Regions from separate parts of the Priestia filamentosa genome, predicted to be linked through region 2. Evidence: predicted binding sites of a transcription regulator. Region 2 holds the regulator's gene; each other region holds the start of a gene.
The links. Region 2 encodes LexA, which represses DNA repair genes until DNA is damaged. Its sites were predicted from a motif close to CGAACATATGTTCG; they were not measured.
Positions count from the first base shown of each region.

Region 1: a site for LexA is predicted at 4,849-4,862, ahead of B9N79_RS22735 (DUF6434 domain-containing protein). Genes of this name have one in related genera too.
Region 3: a site for LexA is predicted at 5,238-5,251, ahead of addB (helicase-exonuclease AddAB subunit AddB). Genes of this name have one in related genera too.

Region 1 covers NZ_FXAJ01000010.1:32,862-40,980, forward strand. Annotated here, with positions in the region: gene cyoE (heme o synthase) at 1-669, opposite strand, end outside; gene B9N79_RS26810 (hypothetical protein) at 1,157-1,288, shown strand; gene B9N79_RS22720 (MarC family protein) at 1,494-2,114, opposite strand; gene B9N79_RS22725 (pyridoxal phosphate-dependent aminotransferase) at 2,642-3,823, shown strand; gene B9N79_RS22730 (dienelactone hydrolase family protein) at 3,859-4,761, opposite strand; gene B9N79_RS22735 (DUF6434 domain-containing protein) at 4,891-5,454, shown strand; gene B9N79_RS22740 (glutamate/serine transporter AimA) at 5,565-7,181, opposite strand; gene B9N79_RS22745 (iron-hydroxamate ABC transporter substrate-binding protein) at 7,463-8,119, opposite strand, start outside.
Region 2 covers NZ_FXAJ01000001.1:916,353-924,471, reverse strand. Annotated here, with positions in the region: gene tkt (transketolase) at 1-57, opposite strand, end outside; gene B9N79_RS04850 (DUF896 domain-containing protein) at 243-476, opposite strand; gene B9N79_RS04845 (YneB family resolvase-like protein) at 553-1,224, opposite strand; gene yneA (cell division suppressor protein YneA) at 1,291-1,608, opposite strand; gene lexA (transcriptional repressor LexA) at 1,770-2,393, shown strand; gene B9N79_RS04830 (hypothetical protein) at 2,452-2,664, opposite strand; gene B9N79_RS04825 (LCP family protein) at 2,818-3,777, shown strand; gene B9N79_RS04820 (Gfo/Idh/MocA family protein) at 3,935-5,140, shown strand; gene B9N79_RS04815 (DinB family protein) at 5,247-5,750, opposite strand; gene B9N79_RS04810 (DHA2 family efflux MFS transporter permease subunit) at 5,977-7,422, opposite strand; gene B9N79_RS04805 (TetR/AcrR family transcriptional regulator) at 7,466-8,032, opposite strand.
Region 3 covers NZ_FXAJ01000004.1:109,106-117,224, reverse strand. Annotated here, with positions in the region: gene addA (helicase-exonuclease AddAB subunit AddA) at 1-1,691, opposite strand, end outside; gene addB (helicase-exonuclease AddAB subunit AddB) at 1,688-5,155, opposite strand; gene fabG (3-oxoacyl-ACP reductase FabG) at 5,362-6,102, opposite strand; gene phaZ (intracellular short-chain-length polyhydroxyalkanoate depolymerase) at 6,109-7,011, opposite strand; gene B9N79_RS16735 (TVP38/TMEM64 family protein) at 7,248-7,886, opposite strand.

The sequences.
Region 1 (8,119 bases), on a different contig from region 2:
TCTTTTGAATCCTTTTACAACTGGAAGCATTGGAACATTTGCTGCTTTATAGTCATCATGTTTACGTATCGCAATGGCGTAGAAGTGAGGCATTTGCCAAATAAGTGTGATTACAAAAAGTCCAATAATAGCTGGATTTGTTACATCCTGACTAATTGCAGCCCAACCAATTAATGGAGGAGTTGCGCCTGAAATACTACCGATCTCTGTGTTGTAAATTGTTCTGCGTTTGCTCCACATTGTATAAGGTACAAGATAGAAAAACAGTCCAAGAAAGCCGAAAAGAGCAGCCATTGGTGTTGCTAAAGCTAAAGCTATTAATCCAAGTACAGCTAAAGAAATGCCGAGCCATAATACTGTACTTGTCTTAATTTCACCTGTTACAGTGGGTCTATCTTGAGTACGTTTCATTAAAGAGTCAATATCGCGGTCATAGAGGTTATTTAAAGCCCCCGCAGCACCCATAACAAAGATAGATCCTATCAAAGCAAACAAAAGCTCCGGTAACTTATCAATTAGCGTGAGATTGTACGTAGAGAGAGCTAATGTAAGTCCAGCAAGCATTGTAATTAAATTTGATTTAATAATTCCAGTTTTCACTGTCTGCTTTAGGATCGTCCAAGAAGTTCGTTGTTCTGTTGTAACGAGATTTTCTTCCCTTGCTATCATATTTCCTCGCTCCTTTTTATAATAGTAAGTAACCTAAAAATAGTGCTTGTATTGTTCTAATAGCTAAAAAAACAGCCCTGTTTTTTGCTGAAAAATTTTTATAGACTACTCGGGTATATTAATGTTATATTCAAATATTGTCAAGAAAAGGAGTTGGAAAAAAGGGCGAAAAAAGCGCTTATATAGCTTATAAAAACGCTTTCTATAAAATTGTGCTAATTTGTCCACTTTCTCAATCTATTCTCAATTATAACCGTAAAAAAATTCCTTATTCATAGTATGCTGGAAGTAATGTAAAACATGAGAAAATATTAAAAGAAAAAATAGACAATATAAGGTATAAGTTGGACGGACATTCATATATTTTTCTTTATAATATGAATTTATATATAAAATTAAGGAGGAATAGACATATAAATACCTTTGATTTTCTAATGGCTTTTGTATCAGGCACTATTGTTGGAGCTGTAGGATACCGTTTTTACGAGTGAAATGGCGGGTAATTACAGCATCTCGTTCAGCCAAAGAATTCATTTGGTGGCAGTCAGCAGCTCTCTTATCAGCCATCGGTAGAAGAGCTTCAGGCTCAGAAAGAGCGGTTGGAAGATATGATAGCTGAGAGCTTCAAGTAAAATAAAAAAGAAGGAGAAACAGTTCCCGGCTGCTTCTCTTTTTTATTGCTATGGGGGGAATAGATTATATATATTACTTTGACAATAGAAAGTTTGTTTCCTTTATTTTGAGGATTTGTCCAAAGGAAAATTTCATTTTATACACTTGAAATTTAAGTGAATTTCAAGAAATAGATCATAAATGTTCTATTTTTAAAGAGAAGGAAAAAGTCCTTTAATTCCTTCTGCAATCATTTGAATAGCCATCACAGCCAGAATAAGCCCCATGAGCCTTGAAATCACATTGACGCCATTTTGTCCAAGTTTTTTGATAATGGATGAAGAATAATAAAATAAGAAGAATGTAACAGCTAGAATTAGTGTGTAGCTAATAAAGACACTTGCCATTTGTTTGAGTGAGTGTGAAGTCTGGGACATTACAGTTGCAATTGTCCCCGGACCAGCCATAATGGGCAGAGCAAGAGGGGTGATTGAGATATCATTTTTAGCTTCAGCTTCTCTTTGTTCTGTTTGGTGAGGGCTTTGAGCATTAGAAGTTTTAGCATGAAGAAGGTTGTAAGCAATTCCAAAAATCAAAATGCCTCCCGCGATACGGAATGCATGGATTGTGATGCCGAACATTGAAAAAATGAAGTTTCCAAGAAGTAAAAATACAGTAAGGATGATGAAAGAAATAATAGCAGCTTTACGTGCATTGTGATGCTTTTCTTCGAGAGAATAGCCGTTTGTAAGTGAGATAAAGATAGGCATGTTCCCTAATGGATTCATAACGGCAAAAAAGGAAATGGTTAACTTTAGAATAAGAGTAAACAAAGTGGGCAGCTCCTTTCCTAATTTAATATTTATTAACGTACCCATTCTGTCTCGCTATTAATCGATAGAGTAGGCTTATAAATCTTAAATGATATATTTCCTTCCTATACTTTTAATCCTCAGAAGATTATAAGGGTCTTTAGTAACCAAAAACGACAGGTCTAAAGATCTATTTTTAGAATATAATTATTTTGTGAAAATTATTAACTTTTATTATTGAAATTATAGAGTGTTTATCAAAGGAATGTAATCGCTTTTATTAATATAGGTATATTATTGTTAAATATAACAAGTAATGTATCGTAGTTCCTTTTGTTTATATTTATTCCTTTTAAAAAACTTTAAATAGAATAAATATAAATAAAAATACCTGCTTAAAGTATTTCTTTGAGGACTACCCAATAATTAATAGAGTAAATAGTAGACTAAATTTTCATTTAACTTTATGGAAAAGATACAGGTTCTGTTGTGGAAAAAGGAAATTTAAGATATTTTTAAGTAAGAAAGATTTTAAGCAGAAGGGAAAGATTAGAGTGGCAGATTTATCAAAACGAATTGTGGCAAATCTAGAAAACTCCTCATGGATTCGTAAGCTTTTTGATGAGGGAAACCGTTTAAAGAAAGAGTTTGGAGAAGATCAAGTTTTTGATTTCTCATTAGGTAATCCAGTTGTTGAACCACCAAAATCATTCACAGAAGCGCTGCGTGAAGAAGTGAAAAAAGGAGGACACGGATACATACCAAACCAAGGGCTTGTAGAAGCAAGGGAAAAAGTAGCCGAGTTTATCAGTTCACGTTTCTCTGGTAACTTCTCCTCAAAGCACATTGTGATGACTGTGGGAGCAGGAGGAGCTTTAAATGTGGCCTTACGAAGTATTTTAAATGAAGGTGAAGAAGTCATTGTTCTTGCTCCTTATTTTGCCGAGTACAAAGCATACATTGAAAACAACGGTGGAAAGGTAGTTAGCTGTCCATTAACAGAAAAATTTGAGATTGATATTGAAGCTGTTAAAAAAGCCATTACTCCAAAAACAAAAGGACTTATTTTAAATACTCCGCATAACCCAACAGGAACGGCTCTTACACAAGAAAATGTTAATGAGCTAGGTGAGCTTTTAAAGTCGTGTGAAAAAGAAAACAGTCAAAGCATTTACGTTTTATTTGACGAGCCTTATAGCCAGCTTATTTATGACGAAGAGCTTGCAGATCCATTTAAAGCATATCATAACATCATTTTAGCCAGCTCTTTCAGTAAAGATTTAGGAATTGCTGGTGAACGTTTAGGTTATCTTGTTTTAGATAGCAATACACCTGATGTGGACCTTCTTACTGCTGCATTTGTATACTGCAACCGTACACTTGGTTTTGTAAATGCTCCAGTCTTAATGCAGCGGGCAATTGCAAGCATGGATAACTTAAAAGTAGATGCAAGCGACTATAAAAAACGTCGTGATTTAATTGTAGATATTCTACAAGAAGCAGGCTTTGACTTTATGATGCCAAAAGGTGGTTTCTTCGTTTTTCCCAAATCACCAATTGAAGATGAAGTAGCATTTTGTCAGCATGCAGCTGAAAAATATAAAATCTTAGTTGTCCCAAGCAGCGGATTCGGAGTAAAAGGGTATTTCCGATTATCGTTTAGTGTATCTCTTGACCAGATTGAACGTTCAAGAGAGGCCTTTATTGCTCTTTATAAAGACTTTGCTTAACGGAAGCAGCCTTATATTAGGCTGCTTTTGTTTTGTTACAAATACGTCTTTAAAAAGTCATAAGCTTCAGCACGCATTCCAGCTGTCTCAATGTGCCCACAGGGATAACGGCTCATTTTCCAATGATGAGCTAGTCCCCTCTCTTTATAAATTCTTTTTAATTCTTCGTCAATAATAGAAAGTCCATCATAAGGAGTTAACAGGTCATGTTCTCCTACAAGACTTAGGTGTGGTCGAGGCGCAATGAAAGATTGAATCTCGGCTGTTTCAAAATGTTTAAGAAGGCTAGGAACATAGGAGTAGAAGCCATGGGAATCAAGCCGTCTCTGTTTTACTAGTGTTCTAGCCTCTACTTGTGCTGTAATATCTATACAAACTGAAATACGCTCATCTAAAGCAGCAACCCACCATGCCATTAATCCACCCATTGACATGCCCATTGTTGCAATGCGAGTAGAATCAACATCGTCTCGTTCGAATAAGTAGTCAATTCCTCTTATGCTGTCATAGATCATCATTCCCCATAAAACTTCACCATTCCAAAGCATCTCCTTAAAAATCTCTGTTTGAGCTTTTCCTGCTCTTTCCCCAAAACCCCACATATCAAGGCAAAGCACATTGTAGTCTAAGTTTGTTAATGTTTTGGCAAATGCTTCTTCATATAAATAGGGGCTACTTTTCAGGAGTTCTTTCTTTCCCATGTGGTACAGGCCGCCATGTGAATGATTAAAAAGCACAGTTGGTCTTTTCTTGGCTTTGTTTTTTGGTTTAACGAAATAAGCAGGAACGTTTTCTCTGCCATTTAGAGATAGTAAAATTTCCTCTACAAGGTAGGTTTCCATCTCTCGCTCAAAAAGGGTTGTGACAGAGATTTTACTTTTTTCAGGCAGGTCACCAAGGAGCTCCCAAAGTTTTTGTTTCTCTTTTGTGATTTTCATGTGTTCCCTCCTTTTAAGAAAAGTGTAGTATATAAGACAAATTATAGATTTGAAAAGGTGAATTTTCTATATTAAAATTGACATAAGGGAACATTTGTTCTGTTATGGTAAATAGAGAGGAGAGATAGCATGGAAAGGCCGCCCTTAATAAAAGGTTTATCAGAACATAAATTTAGAAACTTCTACTGGCTTAAAAAAGAACTGCAGTCATTTTGCCGTGATAATGGATTAAGTACATCAGGATCGAAAGACGAGATAATAGAGCGTATAGGAATATTTCTGGGGGAAGGGAGAATCGTAAGGCCAGCAAAGAGAAGAACAGTACATTCATTAGGTGAAGAGTTATGTCTTGAAACGGTCATTACGAAACATCACAGGTGTAGTCAAAAAGTGAGGGCCTTTTTTAAGCTTCACATTCCGAATTTTCACTTTTCTACTTACATACAAAATTACTTCAAAAATAACGTAGGAAAGACATATCGGGAGGTGATAGAAGCTTGGGTGAAAGAGGAGAAGCGTAAAAAAGATCCAACTTATCGACCAAAGCTTGGATCTCAGTTTCAGTACAATCAGTTTATTCGAGATTATTTTGCCGATCCCAAGAATAAGGGTAAGGGTAGGGAAGACGCTATCTTAGCTTGGAAGCATATTAAAAGTCTTCCTGGTGATAACAAATATAGAGGAGAGGAATAGTCTTAACCTAATAAAAACCCTTCTTTTCTCTAAGAGAGAAAAGAAGGTAAGAAGAAAACGAATCTCTTAAAAGTTCAATAGTATAATAATCAATAAGATGAACTATCTGTTTATTTTTCATTTGCACGCTCTTTTTGAGCTGCACGTAAGGCGTCATTCACTTTGCGCCCTTCATCTAAAGATTCACTTTCAATACCGCTCTTAAGTGCCCAAGCGTAGAAGAAAAGAGAAAGTACAGTGATTAGAAGCATGTCCCATCCGTACTTAATAATATTTAGTCCTCCAAACTTCTCGCTTCCCAGCCAAGAGATGACTACCATTGAGAGAAGATAAACAACCATCCAAGCTCCAGCTTTGAAATTCTTCTTAAAATCTTTCCAATTATTTTTGGCTTGATAATAAAAATAAATTGGAAATCCGATTAAGATAATAAACAAAACTTGTCCTGTTAACGGCCAACGCGCCCAGTAAAGAGTTAGGGAAGCAAAAATGAAACCAAGTGGTGCAATAATGCTTAATCCTTTTAAACGAAGCGGACGGTATAAATCTTTACCGATTTTTCGCAACGTCATAACAGTAATTGGACCTGTCAAATATGAAATAAGGGTTGCAACTGAGATAATTTCAGCTAACACTCCCCATCCTCTGAATAAGAATAAGAAAATTAAAGATACGCCTAAGTTTACAAACATGGCTTGACGAGGAATCCCATAAAGGGGGTGTAGCCTACCGATGAAGCTTGGCAAGTATTTGTTCTTTTCCATTCCATAAAGCATACGAGCTGTTGTTGCTGTATACGTAATTCCTGTACCTGAAGGAGACACAAAAGCATCGGCATACAGTACAATAACAAGCCAGTTAATTCCCAATGCAATTGCTAAGTCAGCAAACGGTGAATTGAAGTTCAAGTGACTCCATCCGTTTACAATTGCTGCAGGATCAACAGCGCCGATAAAGGCTACTTGAAGAAGTACATAAATTACAGTAGCAATTAAGATAGAGCTAATAACAGCAATTGGAATAGATCTACCTGGATTTTTAGCTTCACCAGCCATATTAATAGGGCTTTGGAAACCATTAAAAGCAAATACAATTCCAGATGTTGCAACAGCTGTTAGAACGCTAGCCCATCCACTAGGTGCAATGCTGTCTCCTGCTGTGAAATTTCCACTATTAAAGCCAACAAACAACAGAGCGCCAATTGTTAATCCTGGGATTATAATTTTGAAAACGGTAATAAGCGAGTTTGCTTTCGAGAACAAACTCACTGTCCAATAGTTTAGGAAGAAGTAAACAAGTAAAAGGGCTGTTGCAACAAGTAATCCTTTACCTGTAAGTGTTCCCTCCTTTACTAGAGCGCTTGTCCACTGCGCCCATTCCCAAGGCCATGAACTCATATATTGAACTGAAGCAACTGCTTCAACAGGAATAACAGAAACAATAGCAATCCAGTTTGCCCAAGCAGCGATAAATCCTAGGAAAGAGCCATGTGAGTATTGTGTATATTTGACCATTCCCCCAGCCTCTGGAAACATTGCGCCAAGTTCACTATAAGAAAGAGCAATCATACCAATAACAATCATACCAATAATCCATGAGAAAATAGCGGCTGGACCAGCTATTTGAGCAGCTCTCCAAGCTCCGAAAAGCCAGCCTGAACCAATGATTGAGCCGATCCCAACCATGATAAGCGAAAAAGTACCCATATTGCGATTTAAATTGTTCATAAAATTAGCACCTTTCAATATCGTTAGAAAATTAAATGCAAAAAAAGCTAAATCTTGGTGAGTAGAAGATCATAGATGTGGGATATCACGACCTTTTCGCTAGGTTTTCACTATTATATCATCTTTTTTTATCTCCTGTATTTATTGATAGGTTTTCACATTGGCTAGGATATCAGGTATAAAAGGGGGGATTTGAAATTTTAAATGAGAGGATGAGATGCTTTAGGGTAAAAAATAGAAGGATGAAAAAAGCCTGGTGATAAATAATCACCAGGCTTTTCTTATTTTGTCATATCTTTTACAACGTTATCAACGATTTGCTTATTTGCAATTGTCCCTGTATAAAGCCAACTAGCATCTTGTCCATATTCGTGAACATTGCCGTTTTTAACAGCAGGGATGTTTTTCCATAAAGGATCTTCTAATGCTTTTGATCCTGATTCTTTATCACTGTTAATAAGGAAAATGTGATCTGCGTCAAGCTGTGCTAGTTTCTCAAGAGAAACAGGAAGCCAGTTTGCATCACCTTTACTTGATACTTCCTTAACAACGTTTGGTTCCTTAATACCTAAGTCTCCATATATAACAGCACCACTTGATAAATTATCACTTACCATAAAGAACTTGCCGCCAACAAGCCAAAGAGCAGCTGCTGATTCATCTGAAGCCTTCTCTTCAAGTTCACTCTTAGCTTCTTTTACTTTTTGATCATATTCTTTTAAAGCTTTCTTAGCTTCATCACTCTTATTTAGTAGTTCACCAACTGTTGTAAGTTCTTTGCGCCAATCATTATTTTGTTCTGTTCCAATTACGTAAGTTGGAGCAATCTTAGCATACTGCTCGTATTTTCCACCCTCAGCTAAGTCTGGAGAATCCAGAATAATTAAATCAGGCTTGTAGCTTGCTACCGCTTCAAGAGGCAGTTCACTTGGGATAGT
Region 2 (8,119 bases):
ATCAATAGAAAGTGTGCGAATAGTAGTAATTGATAAATCTTCAATACGTTGTGACATTTTCTTTCCTTCCTTTCTGCTAACAAAAATCTAATAATAACTCTATCATACTAATATTGCCTTGATTTGTACAACAATTCAATAGCAATTATAGCATTTCTTATTAACGATGTTTTCACTCATAAAATACAAAAAAAGGTCAGAGTATAGCACTATTTCTCCTCTAACCTTTTTATGATAACCCATTAATTTAATTTGTTACGTTTTTGACTCTCTTTTAACTTTTTCGGTGTAACATCATTGCCTTCTGGATCGACAATTTTGACCGAATGTAAGGAATTGGTCATTGATTTACGAAAAGTTTGTAAATATTCTTGTCGTAAATTTTTTTGTTCAGAAGCTTCTTTTTCTGTTAAACCTTCTGTTTTTGCTTTGTTTGCAAGCTCATTAATTCGAGCAATTTTATCTTTTGATAACATTGTATTCTCCTTATAAAAAGTTCTCGTTTATGTACATATCGTACAAAAGAGAGGGTAAATTAGCAAGTAAGTTACCTTATTCTATTTCAATGTCCATTTTTTCATTCTCTTCTTGTTCTTTCATATGTTCCTGATAGCGACGGTGAACTGTTGCTTTGCTAACATCATACCCTAATCCTCTTAGCGTTAAAGCAATATCATAAAACGTCAGCTTTTTAGCGCGAAGTCTTATAATGTCTTCAATCGGAACTTCTTTTTTGTCTCGTCCACCGCTTGTTCTATTTTTTAAGTTTAGTTCAGGTTTATATCCGTTTTCTACAGCTCTCTTCATTCCCCGCTTAATTTTAAAACGAACAATTTGGCGCTGATATTCTTCAACAGCAGCTAAAATATTTAAAACCATTGTGTCACTTTCAGATAAATAAAGCTCACCTTGTTCATTCAACGTGTAAACTTTAGCACCCGCTTTTTTCAGTTCATGCATAAGCGCTACTTTACTGTTGCCACGTCCAAGTCTTGTATCATCCTGTACAAGAAGCACATCTCCTTTTCCTTCTTGAAAAAGAGTAAGTGCTTCAATAATTCCATCACGTTCAACGTCATATCCACTATGACGCTCTTCAATAACTTTTATAATTTCAAAACCGTGCTTTTTAGCAAGCTCTTCTAACTCTTCCCTTTGCCTTATTAATGATGTTGTTTGACTTTCTTTTTCCGTGCTTACCCGACAATAAATAATCGCTCTCATATTTCGCCCCTACACAGTGTTTTTAATCTATTATTTCACGAAAGAAAAGAAAACAGCAAGAATCTATTACTGTGTTTTAGCAACAAGCGCATTGTTTAGTTTTTCTTTTAAAACTGGAATATAAATTTCTTCGCCTTCTTTAAGGTCTTTCTTCTCTATATTGTTCTGCTTCTCGACCCAATCTATAAAATCAACGGTTGAAAGCTGATGATTCCCTTGATACTCGTTCGCTAATCCCCAAAGCGTATCGCCTGCTTTAACGGTAACAATGGCATATTGATCAAGCTCTGGCTCTTTTGACACGTTCAATATAATAAATGAAAAAAGTGCAAGTCCTGCAAAAAATGTGACATAGTATGTAAGTGAATTAGTCCTCTTTTTCATCTTTCTCCCACCCTTAAGAATGTATGTTCGGAATATACGTTCTTATTTTATCTCTTTCATTCTTTTATTGTCAACGGATTTTTTTCGAACTTATGTTTGTATCTATGAAAAAACCATGTTATAATCCTAGTAAGATTGAGCTAGATTTGAGGTGAATCCCAATGACAAAGTTATCGAAGAGACAGCAACAGATTTTGAGTCATATAAAAGAATGTGTAAAACTTAAAGGATATCCCCCGTCAGTACGCGAAATTGGTGAAGCAGTCGGACTTGCATCAAGCTCAACGGTTCACGGGCACTTAGCTCGCCTTGAAAGCAAAGGATTAATTCGACGTGACCCTACAAAACCGCGTGCAATCGAGATTCTGGACTTAGATCAAACAAACGATGTTCAAAAAAATAATGTTATTAATGTTCCGGTTATTGGTAAAGTAACAGCAGGACAGCCTATTACAGCGATAGAGAACATTGAAGAATATTTTCCGTTACCTGATAAATATGCAGCTCCTGATGAGCACGTATTTATGCTTGAAATTGTGGGAGATAGTATGATTGAAGCTGGAATTCTAAATGGCGATATGGTAATTGTGAGACAACAGCAAACAGCGAGCAACGGCGATATTGTTGTTGCTATGACAGAAGAAAATGAAGCAACAGTAAAACGTTTCTTTAAAGAAGAAAACTATATTCGTTTACAACCTGAAAACGCGACAATGGCTCCTATTATTTTGAACAATGTTTCAATTTTAGGAAAAGTTATTGGCGTATATCGCTCGATTCATTAGAAGGCGTAAAAAATCCCTCTTTAAATAAGGAAGAGGGATTTTTTACGCTATGTAATGATCATGTACAACCTTCGCACTCGTAATAATGATCTTTTGCTTCAATAACTTTGATCAGTTTGCCAATCTTCACATCATCTTCATCTGTAAACTCAATATCTGCCACGCGCTCTAGAATTTGAGATGCTGCTTCTTCTTCACTTTGCGCAACAACGCTAAACTCTCCTTCTTTCTTTAGCGAAAGCACTTCGTATTGAAATAAATAACGATTCATTTTCTCCTCTCCTTTCCTATAAAGTATATCCTAATATACACTAGCAGAAAGAATGCGCGCAAGAAATCTGATTACGCTCTTTCTCTTATCAGATGCCAAACAAAGAAAAGTTTGATACAATGTTTGCTTAAGAGTACAAATGCTACTGGCATCATGATAGAGAAAGTGGTGAAAAGCACATTGGAAAGAACAAGAAATAGAAAAAGAAGACGTCGACCAAGATGGGGCCGCATTATTCTAGCGCTTATCCTTCTTATAGTTGTTGCTGGAGGAATTTACAGCTTTATTCAATATAAAATAGGACTCTCTGAAGCTCAGGATGGAAGTTTCGCAAAAGACGGAGAGCTTTATGACTTTAATGGTTCACTTCCTAACAACGGAAAAATGAATGTCCTTTTGCTTGGAAGTGATTCACGAGGTGAAGACCACGCTCGTACAGATTCCATCCTTATTGCACACTATGATCAAGACACAAAACAACCTAAAATCGTTTCCCTTATGAGAGACATGTATGTTGACGTTCCAGGACACGGGAAACAAAAATTAAATTCTGCCTTTGCTTTTGGCGGCCCTGAGCTTTTACGTAAAACAATTGAAGAAAACTTCGGCGTTGATATTAACTACTACGCTGTCGTAGACTTTCAAGGCTTCCCAAAAGTCGTGGATGCGATTGCTCCAGACGGTATTACTGTAACAGTTGAAGAAGAAATGTCTTCTGGTATTGGTATGACTCTTCATGAAGGAAAACAAACATTACATGGTGACAAACTTCTTGGCTATGTTCGCTTCCGCCACGATAGTTTAAGTGACTTTGGACGCGTTCAACGTCAGCAAGAAGTGCTAACAAAACTGAAAAAAGAAGCCGCAAGCATCGGCAGTGTCTTCAAACTTCCAAAATTGCTCGGTCTTACAGATCCGTATGTTGATACAAACATTGATCAAAAAACACTTCTACTCCTTGGAAAAGACTTTGCTACAGGAAGTACAAAGGAAGTTAAAACACTTCGCCTCCCTCTTGACGGTACATTTGAAAATGCCCGTGAAGACGTTGGATCTGTGTTAAGTATTGATAAAGAAGAAAATAAAAAAGCTCTACAAGAGTTTCTTAACTAAATGAAGGAAGACTCACATTTTCACAATGTGAGTCTTTTTTTATATCATTTTATCTTTTAGAACATATATTAATAAGAACATAAATAACCTCTGTTGTATTTTCTAACAAAGCTTTTTATACTTTAATGAGAGTTTCTAAAAAACAGGAGGCATGGATATGGGGGAATTTGAACGTCATAGCACCTTTTTTTCGGGTTTTCTAAACAGCCACTATTTGCGTGAAAAAGACAAACATATTTATAAAAAAGAAACACCTCTTTATAAGTTTAACATTATTGGTGCCGGGATGATTGGCCATGAGCATATTAAAGCAACGATGTTAGAAGGACGAGCTACAGTTCACGGCATATATGATCCTAATCAAAAAAGTGTTAAAGAAGCGCTTCATATGATTGAGGAAAGCTTTCCGGGTCATGTTGTCCATGTTTATGATGATTTGAAAGCAGCGTGCGAAGATTCTGATGTTGATGGACTCATTATTTGCACCCCAAATTATACACATAAAGAAATTGTGGAAGAAGCAATGAAATCTGGAAAACATATTTTACTTGAGAAACCAATGGCAACTACGCTGAAAGATGCATGGATCATTCAACAATGGGCTGAGTCTTATCAGAACGTTTTTCAAATTGGTTTGCAATATCGCTACAAAGCGCTTTACCAAGAAGCCCTTTATGAGGCAAGAGAGCGCAACTCAATTGGAAATATAAAAACGATGACGATGACAGAACACCGCCTTCCTTTCTTAGATAAAGTCGAGCAGTGGAATAAATTTTCAGAACTTTCAGGCGGAACTCTTATTGAAAAATGCTGCCATTACTTTGATTTATTAAATCTATTTGCAAATGCTAAACCCTTTTCTATTTATGCAACAGGTGGAAACGCTATCAATTTTAAAGACTTTCAATATGAAGGAAAGAAAGCTGATATATTAGATCATGCAAACGTCATCATTATTTATGAAAATGGAATACATGCTTCTTTTAATTTGTGCATGTTCTCCCCCCTTTTTCATGAAGATTTAACGCTGTGCGGAGACCGAGGAAGACTATATGGATATGAAAATGAAGATTTTCTTCCATATCATAAACCATCTACACATTTAGAAGTGCTTTGTGGAGAAAGTGCTCCTGCCAAAATTACTAATCCATGCTATCCTGAAACCATTCAAAATAGCGGTCATAATGGTGGAACGTACTATGAACATAGGGCGTTTGTTGATGCGATTGCTGGAGAAAAAACAAAAGCAGCCACTCCTGCTGAAGGATTTTGGTCTATTGCAGTCGCAAGTGCTGCTGATGAGTCGATCCAAAGCGGAAAAGTTGTAAATATGCGCGAATTTCTCGATAGACAACTTTCTTAAATAATGGTTCTATTACATTTTAATGTTGATAGTAAATCAAAATTAAAGGAAACCCACCTCTAAGGGTTTCCTCCCTTCTCTTCCTAACGAACCGTTCATCACACTATTAAAGCGGTGGATTTTCCACACCTAAATGAAGCCAATCTTCTTTTGGTGGTCCATAAACCCCAAAAGGTTTTAGCCCTGCTTGACGCATTAAAACCGTAACTTGTCCGCGATGATGAACAATATGCTTAATTAATCCCATTAAAATCATAGCGTTTGATTCCTGTCTTCCGAACGCTTCTTGTATATGTTCTAGTGATTCATCTGTCCACTGTTCTTCAATGATTTTGGAGGCATAAGAACTTACATTTTTAAAGGTTTCAGCGATTTCTTTGGCGGAAGTTGGGACATTTCCTGCCTTTTCCAACCCATCTATTTTTAACCCGAAATGAGCTAAGTATTCTGGAATATTTGTTGTGAAATGCCACGCAATTCTTCCTAATGTACGACCTTCTGGATAAACTTGTTGTTTTAACGAATGGTCTGTCAAACCATCTAAAACCTTTTGAGTTAATAAGGCTTCTTTGTTCCACTCTCTAATAAAGTCTGCAATCGTTACATACATATGTAATACCTCCATCATCAATTTTCGTTTTGGAAACCCCATTCTAAAACGGTCGTTCTCGTTTTTCAAATATCCTTCTTCAATAAGCTTTTAAACGCTTTTCTCACCTTTATAACCAAAACGAACATTTGTTCCCTTTCGATTATAGCAATACTTCCGAATGGAATCAAATATTAATACTTAAATAAACACCAAAAAAAGCCGATGCATAAGCATCGGCTTTTTATTAATGTGCGCGCTGTTCAACGTTTACTCGCTTAATAAAGAACGAGATAACTAAACCAATAACAGCAACGATAATCGCAAAGATAAAGGCATGTTGAACACCGTTTGTAAACGCAAGCAGTTGATTGAGCGGGTCTTTTTGATCAGATACTGTTTCAAGGAAGCTTCTTGATCCTGAAGAAAGGATTGAAATTCCTATTGCTGTACCAATCGCTCCTGCTACTTGTTGTAATGTGTTCATAATAGCTGTTCCATCTGGATATAGCTCAGGCGGAAGCTGATTAAGCCCGTTTGTTTGAGCAGGCATCATAATCATTGAAATACCAATCATAAGCGCGATGTGTAAACCAACAATAAAGCCTGTTGATGTTTCAAGCGTTACTGTTGAGAAACCATACATTGTTCCTGCCACAATAACAAGACCAGGAATAACGAGCCATTTAGGACCAAAACGGTCGAACAATCCACCCATAACAGGGGAAAGAATTCCGTTAATAATTCCTCCTGGAAGAAGCATAAGACCAGCGGCAAATGTTGATAATGCTAATGATGTTTGTAAGTACAATGGTAGAATCATCATCGCTGAAAGCATAACCATCATACAAACTAAAATTAAGAGAAGTCCGATTACGAACATTGGATATTTAAAAGCGTTTAAGTTTAACATTGGTTTATCCATCTTCACCTGACGAATAGAGAAGGCAACTAACGCAACAACTCCAATTGCAATGGCAAAAATAACGTTTGAGCTTCCCCAGCCGCCGCCTTCACCAGCGCTACTGAACCCATATACGATTCCACCAAACCCAATTGTTGAAAGAACGATTGAGAAAATATCGATTTTTGGCTTTGTTGGTTTTGTAACATTTTGCATAAAGAAAGCACCAAACACTAATGCTACAATTAGTAACGGTAGTGAAATCCAGAAAATCCAGTGCCATGTTAAACTTTTTAAAATTAAGCCTGAAACAGTTGGCCCAACAGCTGGCGCGAACATAATCACAAGCCCGATAATCCCCATTGATCTTCCACGTTTGTGTGGTGGAATAATCACCAGAATCGTATTAAACATAAGTGGTAAAAGCAAAGCTGTTCCAACGGCTTGCACAACACGGGCAATCATTAAAACGCTGAACGTTGGAGCAATTGCTGCAATAAATGTCCCAATAATAGAGAACACTAGCGATGTTATAAAAAGCTGTCTTGTTGTAAACCACTGCAAAATTAAGCCTGAAATTGGGACAAGGACCCCTAATGTTAATAAGTAGCCTGTTGTAAGCCACTGTGCTGTTGTTTCATGAATTCCAAACCCTGTAATTAAATCTTTTAGGGCCATATTCAAGGCTGTTTCACTAAACAAGCCGATAAATCCAGCAATAAGAAATGATGTAATAATCGGCAGCGCTTTGATGTTAGAATTCGCTGCTGCATTTTGTTGATTACTCATATTAATCTGTTTTCCCCTCTCTCTTACATAATTCTTTTATATGTTAATGAACAAGCAAAGCTGGCAGCTGTTTTGCGACAGCTCGAAGCGGCCAACCGCTCTCATTTGTTTGTGACAAAATAGACGCACCTTCAAGCAGCGAATTGATGACAACAGCAAGCTCTTTTGCTCGCTCTGTTTCAAAATCAAATCGCTGTAAACATTCTGTATAAAGTGCTTGCCAGTCTTCATAAGCAGATTTGCAAACAAGACGAATGGACTCGTGAGATGATGCCATTTCAGAAGCAATCAAACCAATTTGCAGTCCATCTACACAAGCTTTTCCGTCAAAAACATCGGCAATTTTTGCTACATGATGTTGAAAAGCTTCTATTGCTGTGTCTTTCTCGCTTAAATCTTCTCGGGCGCTCTCTAATATATGTTGCCCCATTAATTTAATCGCTTCGATAGCAATTTCTTCTTTCCCATTTGGAAAGTGATAATAAAGTGATCCTTTTGGTGCTCCGCTTTTCTCGATAATTTGGTTTAGTCCAGTGCCATGATAACCTTGACGCTGAAACAGTTCAGACGCCGTATGTAAGATGACGTCTCTTGTGTTCCCTTTCTTCATCCAATCCTACCCTTCCTTCTCCAATTATAACAATTGGTCTATATAATAATAGTGGTTTTAGATTGGACTGTCAACAACTTTGTGAAA
Region 3 (8,119 bases), on a different contig from region 2:
CCAGCCATCAAACGTGCTTCAAGCTGAGAGGTTTCAAGCTCTTCAGTCGAAAATTCCCCCTCCTGTACAGGAACATCTGCACCGTTCTTTTCAATAAGATGAAGCTCTGTTGCCATGTTCTCATCTGACGGATACGAAGCTCCTTTTTTCAGCTCTGCATCGCTGTCATAAGAAATTTCTCCAACACCTTCATCCATAATCTGATAGAAGAGATAGTTTGTAGCATCAAGAACTTCACTTCGACTTCGGAAGTTTTTATTAAGATCAATTCTTAATCCACCTGTTCGACCATCTTTTGTAAATCGCTTATATTTATTAAGAAATAGAAATGGCTCAGCAAGTCTGAAACGATAAATAGATTGCTTAACGTCCCCTACCATAAATAAATTCCCTGTACTCTCTTCGTCTCTTGTTACTAGCTTGATGATTGTTTCTTGCACCATATTTGTATCTTGATATTCATCAACAAGGACTTCATGAAACTGTGAAGCATACTGTTTAGCAATTGCGGAACGCTCAATTTCTCCATCTCTTTCTTCTGTTAAAATAGCAAGACAATAATGTTCAAGGTCGCCAAAATCAACGAGCCCTTTCTCACGTTTTTTAAGACTATAACGTTTGCTAAATTCCTTTACGAGCTCTGTTAATACTTCAATAACAGGCTTCATATCTAGCATATCGTCTATATAAGCTGTTAGTGGTCGAGAAAATAACTCAGAATGTAGCTTCTCTAGTTTTTCTTTTGCTGCTTTGCGAATATCGCTACTCTGATCAACAAGATTTTGATCATATTCTCCTTTTTTGCATGGTTTCAAGCGCGAAAAGGTTAGATTTCTCATTGCTTCATGTGCTTCTTCAAAAGATAAAGCTGCCCCGCTTTGAATTTTTTGAAGCTGTTCAAGATCTTCCTCGAAATTTACACTTCGTGGGGCCGGTCCATCTGGTTTCTTTGTTAAGGCTAATCCTTGATTCAATAAATCTTCAACACTATGAAGCTGTTTCCTTACTTCATTCATTAAAAAAGGCATAAATGATAAATCACTAATTCTCGTATTTTCGTTTACTTTATACTGTAAAAGCAGTTCATCTAAAAACATTGCCGGTGACGGAGTTGATTGAGAAAACTCATACATCTTTCGGACAATCTCTTGAATTTCAGCATCACTTCGGTCACTCGTATAACGATCAACAACATCTAAAAATTGAAGATTATCTTCACGGCTGTAATAGTCCTCAAAAAGTTCCTGAAGCGCTTCATCACGTAGAAGTTCTGCTTCTGTATCATCTGCGATTCGAAAGCCAGGATCAATATCAATCTTATAGTAATAATTACGAATAACGTTCAAACAGAACGAATGAAGAGTTGAAATGGAAGCCTTGTTTAATAAATTCAGCTGACGACGAAGATGGAGTGAAGATGGAGCTTTTTTTAGCTCTTTCTCCAATGCTTCTCCAATTCGATGTTTCATTTCTGCTGCAGATGCATTTGTAAAAGTTACAACTAGAAGTTGATCAACGTCAATAGGAGAGCTCTCGTCTATCAATTTTCCAATGATACGCTCAACTAGAACAGCTGTTTTTCCAGAACCAGCAGCCGCTGCCACAAGCGTGTCTTGACCAGTAGCAACGATTGCCTTCCACTGGTCATCTGTCCACTGACTGTTTACTGGCTTCTCTCTTAGATCTGTCATTTTGTTTCACCTTCTTCTTTCATACGTTCTAACACAATTTTATCTTGCTCTTTCTTAAGCTCTCGGTAGCTATTTTCTTCAAATGCTTGGTCAAACTGACACACAGATTTGTAAGAGCAAAACTCACACGGCGTACGATCTTTTAATTTGTACGGAGAAATATCGATTTTTCCTTCTGTAATACTTGTTCCAGATGCTTCAAATTGTTGACGAATATAGTTCCGAATTGTCTCAAATTCTTGTTCACTTGCAATAGAAGAATTTGAATAAAACCCGCCCGTCTTCTTCAAACCTGCTGATACAATTTTTGAATGGCCTGATTCAAGTGTTGTGTCCATTAATTTAATAGACTCCTCTTCACCAAGAAGAAGGCCTTTCATCTTGAACTTTTTGAATAGCTCCTCTTCAATTTCATCTTCTTTAAGAAGTTTTGTACTGTTCACAAATGGATTGTGTACATGGAAATAAAGGACACCTGCTGGCAATGCTTCTTTACCAAGCCATTTCGCAGCATACGTGATAACAACATCTAAATAAGCAAGCATTTGAAGGGAAAGCCCATAATAAACTTCAACTAAGTCAATATCTCTGTCGCTTGATTTATAGTCAATAATCCGAAGAAGAAGGCCTTTTGAACTCATCGCTTTGTCGACCCTGTCAATTCGGCCAACGAGTTCCATCTTTGTTCCATTTGGTAATGTAATCGGAAGTGATGGTAACGTTTCTTTCGGACCAAAGGCAAGCTCAAGTCCGATCGGTGCAAATCCGCTTGCTTTTGCATGATCACTTAAAATAATGGTTGCTCGCTCTACTGTTTGCTGAAGTTTTCGTTTTAAGTACCGATGACGATACGAACTTAATAAAATCTCATTTTGCAAATTTAAGGAAAGCTCGCCAACGCTAAATGCAGCAAGCTCCTGACATTCCTGCCTTGTAAGCTCACTCCACTCTTTTCCTTCATGCTGTAATCTCTCTGAGATTAACTTTAACGCGCCATGAAACAGTTCACCGATATCAGGAGCATTGAGTTTAAAAACACGTCGTTCTTTTAATTTTAGCCCATGCGCCGCAAAGTGAGAGTATGGACATGCATTAAATTTTTCCATACGTGAAACGCTTGTTTTAATTTTTTTGCCATAAAGTTTTTTAGTAATTCCTTTTGAAAGCATTTTAGCTTCATTTTTATAGAATAAACTGCTTAAAACTTGGCGGCTGTATAAATGATAATTTTCATCTTTTATAAAATAATTATAAACATCCCACCATATTGGGCTAATCGGGTAGCCATTCCTCCACGCTTGTAATTGATATGCTAAGTTTGCAAGGGAGGTATAGGGACTCTGAATATAAGCAAGCTGATCGTCTTCAGAAAGCTCTGCTGGATTTGCTGCAAGCCACTCTTCCTTTAAAAGCGGGAACATTTCACGCAAATGATTGATAACCCTTGATGGAAGCAACGTTTTCCCTTCTTCGTTTGCAAGAGGATAGCTAATGTAGAGACGCTCTTTTGGTAAAACAAAAGCAAGATAAATTAGGAAATCTTCATCAAAAAGCTGATCCCTTGTACTTGGAGCAAGAGAAGCACCTATCCGCTGCAAGTTTTCACGTTCAGAATCTGATAAAAGGCTGTCTTCTACAGGAAGAGCTGGAATAACCCCGTCATTTGCTCCAATAACGAAAACAGCTTTTATATTTGTTAAACGAGAACGCTCAAAGTTCGCTGCCATCACTTGGTCAATTGATTGAGGAACAAGCGCAAATTTCAAGCTATCAAATCCCGTATCTAAAATAGAGCTAAAGAGTGTAAAAGATAGCTTTTGTTCTCCCATCATTTCTACAAATTGATCCAGTAAGTGAATAACTGCTTTCCATACTTGATGATGCTCATCAGCACGCTGTAAGTCTCCATTTTCATTTGCTTCTTCTCTAAGCTTCTCCATCTTTTCAGGGATATTTAAAGAAAGAAGAAACTCATAGATTGCTTTTCCATATTCAAAACCTGTTTTTGCTTTCTTTAAACTTTTTTGCAATGAATGGATAGGATGAACAACAATGTCTCTTAATTCATTTAACTTTTGTTCTATCTCTCTTTCTTCGTCTGTTTGTCCTGTTTTTACATCTTCAAGGGAACGATAACGTCTATAGGTCCATTTTTCCTCACTTGTCCACCTAGAACCTTGAATACCATAAGAGAGTACATAGTTCTCAAGCTTGTCCATCTCTTCTCTTATCTCATTAAGAGAAGTGTCGAGGGGAAAAAGCAGGTCTGTTTTAATTGCTCTAAAAATAGGTTCATACCGCCATGAACCTCCTGCTATCTCAAGGCTTGAACGCACTAACTCGATAAGCGGATGATGGGCCATTGCTCGTTTTTGGTCAATAAAGTGCGGAATGTCATAGTCTTCAAAAAGCGCTCTTATCGTGTCTTCGTATTCATTTGGATTACGAATAATAACAGCAATATCTCGATATCTGTACGTTCCTTGTGAAACCATCTTACGTATTTCTCGTGCAACACCTTCTATTTCAGCTCGCCTATTTGCGCTTGGAAAAAGCTTAATATCGTCTACTTCTTGCTCGAAAGTTGGGACAGGGCGATGCTCAAAAAATTGTTCAAGATGACGAAGTGGGGAAGAATCGTTGTATCTTACCCCACCTTTTAAAACAAGGGAATCCATAATTTCAATGCTTTCTTCAACTGCTCCGTTTTTTAGCGTTTGATATGTTTCAGCTGTTGTTCTAAAGAGATAAGAGCTTTCCTTCTCTCCTGTTAAACAAATCTTCACATCTTTGGCTTCCTTCATTAAAGAAAATAGAATGTTAAGCTCTTGAGGAGTAAAAGTATAAAAGCCATCAACATAAACAGTTGCATTTTTCACATAAGAAGAATAAGGAAGCTTTTCTGTTAAAAGTTGCAAATAGTCTTCCGAATCTACGTATTTTGTAAACAAGTATTCTTCAAAGCTCTTATAAATGACAAGCAAGTCTTGAAGTTTCTCCCCTAGTGCCCCTTCCTCCTCTTTTGTTTCCTGGACTAATTCTGTTAACGCTTCTGGTTCTAAGCAATATCTTTTAAGTTCAATAATCATACTTTCAAGCTTATCTACAAACCCTTGCTTCTCAGCAGCATTTTTAAAAATAGACAGCTCCTCTCTCTTTTCTTCGATAATCCGACGAAGCAACATATGAATTCCTGTATCATCAAGATGTAAACGCGTCATGCCTCCTACTTCTTGTAATACTTTCCACGAGAGACGTGTAAAACTTAATACTTGCGCTCTAATCATTCCAGCTAATCCTTTAGTTGAAATCAGATTGTAATCAGATTGGAACGTCATTTGTTCCGGAACTAAGTAAATAATAGGATCTCCAAGTGGATCTGAACGGAGCTCTGAACGAATTTGATCCAAACAATACGATGTTTTTCCACTTCCAGACCGACCAATTATAAATTGAAGTGCCATTGTTCTCCTCCTACCTTCCTCTAAGCTGATTATGTAATTTGTAACCGGCTTTTTTTCTTTATTATAACATCGAAGCCATTACAAAACATCCGTTCGGTTTTTGCTAATGAATGAATTTTTTTCTTTAACAATTTCTTCTGTTTTCATTTTAAAACAAAAAAAGTGCCTTAAAAAAGGCACTTCCTTAACCAATTTTTTTAATTCCACTACATCATAATCCCACCATCAACGTGCAGGGCTGTTCCGTGAACATATCTTGCTTCATCAGAAGCAAGATAAAGATACGCATTTGCAATGTCTTCAGGTTTTCCAAGCTCTTGAGCTGGAATTGTTTTCACAAGATTATTAATGACCTTTTCGGGCATGCTCTTAACCATATTTGTTGCGATAAATCCAGGCACAACAGCATTCACATTAATTCCTTTTCGAGCAAGTTCTTTTGCCCATGTTTTGGTCATTCCAACAACAGCTGCTTTGGATGCAGCGTAGTTTGTTTGCCCAATGTTTCCATACACCCCTGATACAGATGAAGTGCTAATGATTTTTCCTTTTCCTTTTTCAATCATATATGGCACAACAGCTTGAGTACAATGGAAAACACCTGTTAAGTTCACATCAATAACTTTCTGAAAATTTTCCACAGACATCTTTGTTAACATAGCGTCTCTTGTAATACCTGCATTATTAATCAAAATGTCCACTGTTCCAAACTTGTCGACTACGTTTTTTACCATGGAGTCTACGGAATCACGGTTTGCGACGTCTACTTTAAAAAACTCGACAATACCGCCTTTTCCTTGAAGTTCTTCAACACTCTCATTCCCAACTTTTTCATCAAAATCAGCGAGTGCTACCTTTGCTCCTTCTTCCATAAAACGCTTGGCTGATTCAAATCCTAACCCACTTGCTGCTCCTGTAATGATCGCTACTTTGTTTTCTAATCTCATTCTTATTCACCCCTCTTTTTTATTTAGAAAGTGATTCATTTCATGGAGAACTTGATCAAGTGCATCGACAAGTGGAGAATGTCCACACTTATTTAATTCCACATATGTGCCAAATTCACCTAGGTCAACAGTAATTTCCCTTGTCATTTTTTGTGTGATAACATAATCCTTGTCTCCATAAAGGATTAAAACAGGTATTTGAATGTTTTGAACTTCATTACTTCCTTCCTTAAGCCCGTTATGATCGTTACTTAAATTGAAGGAATTTAAGCTATAATAAACGTCTGCTAAATTGCGCTGTGTTGTCATATCTTCTAAATAGGATTGATATCGTTCTTCTTCCGGTTTCTCATATACATAAACAAGCGAATCCCATACAGCTCGGAGAAAGGGATAGTTTTTCGTCTCATAAGCTGTTACCATTGGAGCAATCCGACTATCTCCCTCAACTTCTTCTCTAGTTGAAAGACGGTGATTTACATTAGGCCTTCCTAACTCGTCCATCTCATAAAGTGGATATCCTCTAGTCGAGACAGATGATATTAAAATAAGATGATGACAGTCATCTGGATAAAGTGCCGCATACTGTAAGCAAACTCCTCCACCAAGTGACCACCCAAGAAGTGCAAAATCTTTCAGGTGAATTTGATCAACAAAAAGTTTTACATCTTTCGCAAAGTCACGTATATCTTCAACTCGTGTATTATAAGTGGATTCACCAAATCCTCTTAGATCAAGCGCATAAATCTTATATTTTTCATCCGCTTTTTCTAAAAAGGTATCAAAATGCTTCGATGATGTCATATTTCCATGGATGAGTAATAAAGGAACCGATCCTCCTTCCCGCTCTCGGTATCCTAATGTTTCTCCATTCGAAAGCGTTGTCTTTTTCAGTAGCACTTTCTTCATAAGCATCCCCCTATATTCCCATATAGTTAATAGGTTTATACTTTTGTTTACCCTTTCCCTCGCCGTTTGAACTAGTTTTAATAACTAAAGCTTTATTTTTTCTGCAGAAGACCTTCTACTTTTACATTATTCAATATTCTTCCTTTTCATGATTGCAAGATTAATTTAATTTATTTTTCAAACAAAAGGAACTGTCATAGGACAGTTCCTTCAGGGCTTAATATTTTACAAGTATTTTATCCTCTTTCTCGCTTTCGTTGCTTATAGCCTGTTTTCGTATTTAGATGAATTTCAATTCGCTTTCCTACAATCCACAGGATTACGATAACAGCAAGTACAATAACTGTTTTAAGAGGCTCTCTAAAAAATGATCCGATATCTTCTCCAATATAGCTTATCGCAAAAATCATAACCATTTTCCCCGCCATAACGGCTAAGGCAAACTGAGCCATACTAACACGGGATAGCCCTGCAACGACATTGATGGCTGCTGAAGGAGTAAAAGGAAAGCATAGCATAATAAACAAAGGACCAAAGCCGTGACGCTCGAGCCAATCCATGACGCGGCGCACTTGCTGATGGCGATGTAGAAAATTGAAAATGCGTCGCTGTCCATATTTCCTGACAAGTAAAAATACGCAAAGTGCTCCTCCTACTGCTCCGAGCCAAGATATAAGAAACCCTAGCCACAGTCCAAATGCCGCCGAATTAGCTACAACAAAAACAAACAGCGGCAAGATTGGAATAAAAGCTTCAAGGAAGGGTAGCAAAATACCAGGTAAAAGACCAAATGACTGATATTTATTAAGCAAGTCTAAAATGTTCTCTAGTGTAAAAAAATGCTCTACTTCATTCAATGCCCAAGCTTCCTCCATCTCTTCATAACTTTTATCCTTGTTCTTATTTTATCCCATTATAGATTTTCTTGTACAGTTTGTCCTCTTTTAAGGACATAAGCCTGTTTTAAGTCTTTTTTAATGGGGTAAAGATTATCAAAATAAAAGGCTTGGTTGCTCTGTTACAGTACAGAACAAATAAATTTTTTAAAAATTATAAATTCTAGTTGTATTTTCGCTTTTTCGTTTATATACTAAAAAAAAGGCGCAGG